Regions from separate parts of the Thermosyntropha tengcongensis genome, predicted to be linked through region 2. Evidence: predicted binding sites of a transcription regulator. Region 2 holds the regulator's gene; the other holds the start of a gene.

Region 1 (4,425 bases), 180 kb from region 2:
TAAAAGCCCGAAAGCGGTTTTGCAGCAGTTTTATCTATATTTAAAGGGGGGAGAGCCTTATTACATCATCGGCATTCCGCCGCCACCGGTCATAGCTTTCATTTCATCCTTATCCGGAATTTCTACAACTACGGCCTCGGTGGTAAGCAGCATAGCCGCAATACTTGCAGCATTCTGGATTGCAGAACGGGTTACTTTTGCCGGGTCAATAATTCCCGCAGCAATCATATCTTCATACTCTCCGGTAAGGGCATTAAAGCCTATGCCAGGAGCAGCTTCTTTAACCTTTTCTACCACTACGGAACCTTCTACACCAGCATTGTTAGCAATCTGGCGCAGCGGCTCTTCCATAGCTTTCTTAACCAGCTTAATTCCGGTAAGTTCATCTCCTTCAGCTTCAAGGCTGTCCAGCACTTTCATGGCATTGATAAGAGCAGTCCCGCCACCCGGAACAATACCTTCTTCTACAGCAGCCTTGGTAGCAGCTAAAGCATCTTCAATGCGGTGTTTCTTTTCTTTAAGCTCGGTTTCAGTAGCAGCACCAACATGGATTACAGCTACCCCACCAGCCAGTTTAGCCATTCTTTCCTGCAGTTTTTCACGGTCATATTCAGATTCGGTTTCTTCAAGCTGCATCTTGATGTTGGCAATACGGTCTTTTACAGCCTGTTCAGAACCAGCGCCGTCAACGATGATAGTTTCTTCTTTCTTTACTACTACCTGACGGGCACGGCCCAGCATGTCAAGGTCTACATTTTCCAGTTTAGCTCCCATATCTTCGGATACAACTTTACCGCCAGTAAGTATAGCTATATCTTCAAGCATAGCTTTTCTTCTTTCGCCAAAAGCAGGAGCTTTTACAGCTACACAGGTAAAGGTTCCTCTCAATTTGTTAACTACGATAGTAGCCAAAGCTTCTCCTTCTACTTCTTCAGCTATGATAAGAAGCGGTTTGCCGGTCTGTACAACTTTTTCTAATACAGGCAGAATTTCATGTATAGAGGAAACTTTCTTGTCAGTAATGAGGATATAGGGTTCTTCTAAAACAGCTTCCATTTTTTCAGCATTGGTGATCATATAGGGGGAGATGTATCCGCGGTCAAAGCTCATTCCTTCAACTACTTCGAGAGAAGTTCCTACAGACTGGGATTCTTCCACCGTAATAACTCCGTCTCTTCCTACTTTGTCCATAGCATCAGCGATGAGCTGTCCGATTTCCGGGTCACTGGCAGAAATAGAGGCAACCTGGGCAATAGCTTCCTTGGATTCAACCGGTTTGCTTATTCTCTTGATTTCTTCCACTACTGCCTTAACTGCCTTTTCAATTCCTTTCTTCATTATCATCGGATTGGCACCAGCAGCTACATTCTTAAGGCCTTCTTTAATCATAGCCTGTGCCAGAACAGTAGCCGTAGTAGTTCCGTCTCCAGCTACATCGTTAGTCTTGGTGGCAACTTCTTTAACCAGCTGGCATCCCAGATTTTCCCAGGGATCCTTGAGGTCTATATCACGTGCAATAGTAACACCGTCATTGGTGATAGTAGGAGAACCAAACTTTCTGTCCAATACTACATTTCTTCCTTTAGGACCTAAAGTAACCTTAACCGCATCAGCTAATGCGTCTACTCCTCTTTCCAAAGCCCTTCTAGCTTCTTCGCCAAACTTGATTTCCTTTGCAATCATCTACTTTTACCTCCTTTTCTGCTGGTAATTATTTAATTATAGCCAGAACATCCCGCTCTGAGAGTATAAGGTATTCTTCACCATCAATCTTTACTTCGGTTCCTGCATATTTGGAGAAAATAACCTTGTCGCCCACATTGATGTCCATCGGCATTCTTTCACCTTTATCATTGCGTGCTCCTGGGCCTACTGCCAGAACTTCGCCTTCCTGCGGTTTTTCTTTGGCAGTATCCGGAACATAAAGTCCGCTCTTAGTCTTTTCTTCTTTTACTTCGGCTACTTTAACTACCAGACGATCTCCTAACGGTTGAATCTTCACAGGTATACCTCCTTTTATATTTAGTTTTTTCCTCCGTTTGTTGTTAGCACTCATTAAGTGCGAGTGCTAATCGCTATCTATAATATTAGGCAAGACTTAATAAGCTTTCAAATAACAACACTTATTAAATCTGCCCAATATTTCCGATTTATATTATGCTCCTTCTTTTTTCTTTTTATACCTTTAAAAATCATAGTTTTTAATAAATTATCAAGGCTGCCCACATTCTCCATCTTCTCCTTTAAGTATATCAAGCCCATGTTCTAAAGCCGGCAGGACAGCTTCCAGGCCTTCCCTTACCCCTTTTACACTTCCGGGAAGGTTAATAATCAGGGTTTTCCCCCTTATTCCTGCTATTCCTCTTGACAGCATGGCCCGGGGGGTTTTTTGAAGGCCGTAAAAACGGATAGCTTCCGGAATGCCAGGAACTAATCTCTCCACCACTTCACTGGTAGCTTCCGGGGTAACATCCCGCATAGAAAAACCAGTTCCTCCCGAAGTTAAAACCAGATCCAGCCTTAGTTCATCACAGGCATATTTGAGTTTATCAATTATAATCTCCTTTTCATCCGGTAGTATGGCATAATATTCACAAACATACTTTTCCCCCAGTATTTCCTTTATAGCTTTTCCGCTCAAATCCTCCCTCTCTCCCTTAGATCCCTTGTCGCTCATTATTAAAATGCCTGTCCTGTACATCATAACACCTCAACCTTATCCCCTTTGCGGATAATTCCTCCCTTTATCACCCTGCAGAACAATCCTTCATAGGGTAGAAGGGTTATCCCCCCATAAGTTCTGGTAACAACACTGGGATGATCTTCTTTTCCTATCTGCATAACCTTTAAGACAACATCAGAACCGATTTTAAGCATTCCGCCTACCCCTATACTTACCAGGTCTATCCCTTCGATCAGAAGATTTTCGGCAAATCCTCCCGGTCCCACATTAAGCCCATATTCCTTATTCACTCTATCCACACTGGCTTTATTAAGGCAGGTAACCTGCCGGTCCCAGTCGCCAGCATGCCCATCGTTTTCAATCCCATAATTCTCAATCACCCTGGCCTCAGGGACTTCTGTCTTCAGCTGTCCTCTTTCCGGACTTATGCTTATAGAATATAAAACTCCTTCTCTCAAACCAAATCCCCCTTAATCTTCCTCTCTTATCAAATGCCCGCTTTTGCCTCCCTTTTTTTCGATAAGCTTTATATCTGTAATCTTCATCCAGCGGTCTACTGCCTTACACATATCATAAACAGTAAGGGCAGCAATGCTTACTGCCGTCAAGGCTTCCATTTCCACTCCTGTTTTACCGGTTGTTTTTACTTCGGAAGTTATTATTATCTCACTGTTTTCCTCATCCAGCACAAAATTTATATCTACACCCGTAAGCATAAGGGGATGGCACATGGGAACAATATCAGAAGTCTTCTTGGCCCCCATTATCCCTGCTACCTGGGCCACTGCTAAAACATCCCCCTTTTTCAGGCCACCGCTCTTAATCTTTTCCAGGGTTTCCCGCCTCACGACCACCCGGGCCTGTGCCACAGCCAGCCTTTCCGTATCAGCTTTACAGGTGACATCCACCATTTTAGCTCTGCCCTGTTCATTAATGTGGGTAAAATCCACTTTTATCCCCCTATCTGATACATTTTGCGCTCATTTTCTGCTCCCCAGCCAGCATTCATTTTATGTCTGATTGGCTTATTATTAATGGCTTCCATAAAAAGGCAAACCATTTCCTCATCAGAAGCTCCCTTTTTCATGGCTTCCCACAAATCCACTTCTTCCTTGCCGTAAAGGCATCCTCTTAGTTTGCCATCAGCTGTAAGCCTGATGCGGTTGCATTCATGACAAAAATGATTGCTCATGGGGCTTATAAAGCCAATTGACCCCTGTCCACCGTTTATCTTAAAATACTTGGCCGGGCCGCTTCCCGCAATTTTTTCAGGAACGGTAAGCTCAAACTCTTTCTCTATTTGTGATTTTATTTCCTCACTCTTAATCAGCTTGTCCTTATGCCAGAAAAGAAGATCCCCTACCGGCATAAACTCAATAAACCTTATATGCAGAGGATACCTGTAAGCCAGAGAAGCAAAATCCATTATCTCATCATCATTAAAGCCTTTTATAACTACGGTATTTATTTTTACCGGATTTAAGCCTAATTCCAGAGCTTTAAATATACTTTCCTTAACAGGCCTAATATCTCCACCCCTTGTAATATAGTAATACCTCTCCCCTTTCAGGCTGTCCAGGCTGAAATTTACCCGCTTAAGGCCCGCTTCTTTAAGCCTGTCTGCCAAAGCCTTGAACCTTATGCCATTGGTAGTAAGGGCAATATCATCTATTTCCGGTATTCCGGCAATATATTCAACAAGTTTTTCAATATTCCGTCTGACCAGAGGCTCTCCTCCAGTA
Region 2 (4,425 bases):
AAACCGACTACAGAAGGGGTTATCCTTTCTCCTTCGGCATTAGGGATAACTATAACATCATTTCCTTCCATAACTGCCACACAGGAGTTAGTAGTTCCTAAATCTATACCTATAACCTTGCCCACCTTAAACACCTCCAGAGTAATATGCTTTTATTTTTGAAACTAACCCTTATTTACTTTAACTAAACTCGGCCTTATGACCCGGCCGTGCATTACATACCCCTTGCGCATTTCTTCAATAATAGTGTCAGATGGATATTCACTGTTTTCCTCTACAGCAAATGCTTCATGATACTGAGGATCAAAAGGCTTACCTACCGCTTCGATAGGCTCTACCCCTTCTTCCTCCATGATTTTATGCATTTTCTTGACCACCATTTCCAAACCTTTGCTCAAGCTCTGGTAATCCTGATTGGAAAGAGAAGCAGTAAGAGCCCTCTCCAGATCATCAATTACGCCTAGAAACTTTTTTATAAGAGGGAGAGAAGCATATTTTATGTACTCTTCCTTCTCCCTGGCCGCTCTCTTTTTCACATTATCAAGCTCAGCCAAAGCTCTTAAATAAAGCTCATAATATTTCTTTACCTCTTCTTCTTTAGCTTTCAGCTCTTCTTCCAGCCTTACCATCTCATCGTTTTTTTCGCCGCCTGTTTCCTCTTCACTGTCTGCTTTTTTTTCCTCCTCTCCTACCTCCTTTATCTCTTCTTGCCCTTCAGCTTTTTCATTTATTACATTTTCCTCATTCAACTCTTTTTCCGGCATCTAAAAATTCACCTCTTTACTCGGTTTTCAGCTCATTTTTCCTTAAGGCATCATCTTTCATCCTTATAATTGTATTTATGCGCAAAATGGCTACTGCCACTTCACTGGCCGCTTTTATGGCATGAATCTTAACAGGAGCTGGATCTACAATCCCCTTCTTAAAAGCATCAATAATTTTGCCGCTATCACTGTCAAAGGTAAGAGCTGGATTTTTTTCCCGATTTTGAGCTCCCATCACTTCTCCCAATTTTTCCAGAGGATTAAAGCCTGCATTGGCTGCCAGACAGTAAAAAGGCTTAAGCAAAGCCTCCTTAAAACACAAAACCCCAAAAGAAGCTACTCCTTCAATTTTTTTAGCGTACTCCTCCATACACCCGGCCAGCCATACCTCAACAGCTCCTCCTCCCGGCACTACCCCTCCCTTTAAAGCTGCCTGCAGGGCAGAAGCGGCATCTTTAGCCATCCTCTCTCTTTCTTCCACAACTTCCTCGGTAGCAGCACCTACAATAACGGTAGCCCGGTTTTCTCCTCCTCCCTCATAAAAACAGGCATGTTTCAATTTCTGGTCAACCTTTACCAATCTGGCTGTCCCGGTATAGGACTTTATAGATTCTATATCCCTTTTCAAAACTGCCCTTTTTACTTTCTTAGCCCCGGTATGCCGGCACAGGTTATCTATCTGGCTGGAAGAAACCCGGGAAAAAACAAGTATCCCTCGCTCAGTAAAAATCTGTTCTGCCAAATCATCAACCGAGCGGTCCACGACAACTACATTTATTCCCGCGTCACATATGCGGTGCAGATTCCTTTCATACTCCTCCCTGGCCTTTATGTAATACTGAAAGCCAGCATCGGTTTTTATCACTTCATGCTCCGCATCAACCGGCTGCAGTGCATCATCAATAACCAGAATCCTTGGATTTTCTACTAGCCGGGGCATCCCATCATTCAAAGGTTCCTTATTTATGACAATACCTTTAAAGACTTCATTTTCCGCCAGTTCCCGGGCCAAAACCGCCTCGGCAAATTTGTAATCTTTCTCCTTAAGCTTTTCTATTCCTACCAGTTTGGCTCCCTGCAGAACAAGGGAGGCCAAATCGTTCTGGCCTCTTCCCGCTATACAGGCTACATTAAAAAGCAAATCATCTTCCATATCTTCTATCTTTACCGTCTGTTTCTCTATAAGCTCCACAGCTTTGGCTGCTGCATAGTTGATGCCTTCGATAACCTTGGTTACCGGTACCCCTTTTAGCACATAGCTGCAGCCTTCAGCCACCAGAGCACCTGCTATTATAGTAGTGGTGGTGGTACCATCCCCAACTTCCGACTGCTGCGCCTGGGCAGTATTTATTATCATCCGGGCAGCAGGATGGTTTACTTCCATAAATTTCAAAATGGTTACTCCATCATTGCTTATAACTACATCCCCAAAACGGTCAACCATCATTATATCAAGGCCTTTAGGCCCTATCGTGCCTTCTACCACCTGGGAAATAGCACGTGCAGCACCGGCGTTATGAAGTAAGGTTTGCAGTTTATCATCTACCTGCTGATTGGATGACAAAAGATTATCGCTCATTACTACCTCCAGTTAAAACTTATCCTTCAAAATCTGTTCCAGCACCTTGCCCACCGTTTCCACTGTACCGGCTGCTTTCCAGTATTCCATGCGTATAGGGCCTATTACACCTATCTTCCCTTTTTGTCCCAGGGTATGGTAACCAGAAACTACTATGCTGATTTCTTTTATGCCTTCAATATTATTCTCGGTACCGATGCGGATTTCCACCTCTTCTTTCACATCTTCGGGAATAAGGCTTCGAAGCAGTACATCTTCCTCTAAAATGGCCAGTATCTTCTTCAGTTTTTCCAGGTCTTTGAACTCAGGCTCATTAAGGATATTCAAGGTACCGCTTATGGCTATCTTTTCCTCTTTGGAACCGGCCAGCATATACTCTACGGCATCCAGTACCCTGTCAATAACTTTTTTGCGCCTTCTTAAACTGTCCCTTATAAGCATAAGGTCAGTCTTGCTTATTTCATTAAGTTTTCTTCCTCCAAAAACCTTATTGAAGGCCTTGGATATGGTTTCCAGATCAGAAGAGGCAATATTTTCCGTAACTTCTATCTTGCGGTGCATTATAAGCCCACTGTCAGTAACGGCAATGACTAATGCCTTGTGATCTTCAATGGGCAAAATTTGCAAATATTTAAATTTGCTAAAAGAAAGGGAAGGAAAAATTACAAATGAAGCGTAACTGGTAGCCTGCGCCAGAAAAATGCTTACCTTTTCAATTACCTCATTCCACTCATGTATATTATCCCGCAGTATCTTCTGCAAAAGCTCAATCTCTTCATCAGACAAAGTCTCTTTCTGCATCATACAATCTACATAATACCGGTAGCCTAACTGGGAAGGAATCCTTCCTGCCGAAGTATAAGGCTGTTCCAAATAGCCCATTTCTTCCAGGTCGGCCATTTCGTTGCGTACAGTAGCTGCACTTATATTAAGCCCGTGCTTCTTTACTACCGCCCTGGAGCCTACCGGCTCTGCCGTTTCCACATAATCCTTAATTATAGATTCCAGGATAAGTTTTTTTCTATCATCTAGGGTCATCTCTCATCACCTCTGTTAGCACTCTCCTTTATTGAGTGCTAATCAGTATTTACTAAAAAAATATCACCTCATATATTCTTTGTCAAGCATACCTCAACTTATTATAAATCCCCTTAAAACTTCATTAGAAAGAAAATAGCCTTTTTTCGTAAGATACATGTATCCATCCTTCACAGCAAGCAGTTTTTCTTCTTCATACTTCCGTATTATATTCTTATACTTTTCTTTTATATCTATTCCAAAACGTTCTTTAAACTCCTCAAGATTTACTCCCTGACACAACCTCAAGCCCAATATGATAGCATCAACTGCTTTTTCTTCCCTGGTAGCCATATATTCAAGCTCTTCTCTCTCTGGCAGCAGGCCTTTATGCAGGTTTTGCATATATTTCTTTACCGAAGGAAAATTCATAAAACGTCTTCCCTCAATATAGCTTACCCCTCCAGCTCCCAGGCCTATATACTCGTTTGCCCTCCAGTAAACGAGATTATGCCTGCAAAAGAACCCATCCAGGCAAAAGTTAGCAAGCTCATATTGTTCATATCCCTGTTCCTCAAGATAACCAATAGCCATATAATATAAATCATGTTCTTCCTGGTCAGAAAGCAGGGTAAAAACACCTTTCCTAACCGCCTCTGCCATAGGAACAGAATCATCCAGCTGCAAAAGATAGGCTGAAATATGAGCAGGACGGCAAAAAACCGCCTTTTTCAGGCTGTATTCAAAACTCTCTGCCGTCTGCCCCGGAATGCCGTAAATAAGATCAAGATTATAGTTTTTTATCCCCAGACCGTCTAAAGCTTCTACCGTTTGTAAAATATCTTTTTCCGTATGCACCCGGCCCAGAATTTTAAGTTCCTCATCCCTGAAACTCTGCGCTCCTATAGAAAAACGGTTAACTCCCGCCTCATAAAAACGGCTAATCCTGCCCTTATCTAAAGTAGCAGGATTAGCTTCCAGAGTTATTTCAGCATCTTTTTTTAAAACAAATCTGCTCCTTATTTTTTTTAAAAGTGCCTCAACATGCTTACCCTCAAGCAGGGA

What was found. The regulator HrcA, encoded in region 2, represses chaperone genes, less so after heat shock. The targets are predictions, from matches to a motif close to TGTTAGCACTCNNNNNNNNNGAGTGCTAACA.
Region 1: groES (co-chaperone GroES) is a predicted target of HrcA. The motif match lies at 2,044-2,074, and genes of this name have one in related genera.

What each region holds. Positions count from the first base shown of each region.
Region 1 covers NZ_AP042437.1:1,784,134-1,788,558, forward strand. Annotated here, with positions in the region: gene groL (chaperonin GroEL) at 61-1,680, opposite strand; gene groES (co-chaperone GroES) at 1,712-2,002, opposite strand; gene ACZ42E_RS08585 (MogA/MoaB family molybdenum cofactor biosynthesis protein) at 2,213-2,701, opposite strand; gene ACZ42E_RS08590 (MOSC domain-containing protein) at 2,701-3,141, opposite strand; gene moaC (cyclic pyranopterin monophosphate synthase MoaC) at 3,154-3,633, opposite strand; gene moaA (GTP 3',8-cyclase MoaA) at 3,636-4,425, opposite strand, start outside.
Region 2 covers NZ_AP042437.1:1,599,350-1,603,774, forward strand. Annotated here, with positions in the region: gene dnaK (molecular chaperone DnaK) at 1-125, opposite strand, end outside; gene grpE (nucleotide exchange factor GrpE) at 165-764, opposite strand; gene ACZ42E_RS07695 (TCP-1/cpn60 chaperonin family protein) at 781-2,343, opposite strand; gene hrcA (heat-inducible transcriptional repressor HrcA) at 2,356-3,381, opposite strand; gene hemW (radical SAM family heme chaperone HemW) at 3,475-4,425, opposite strand, start outside.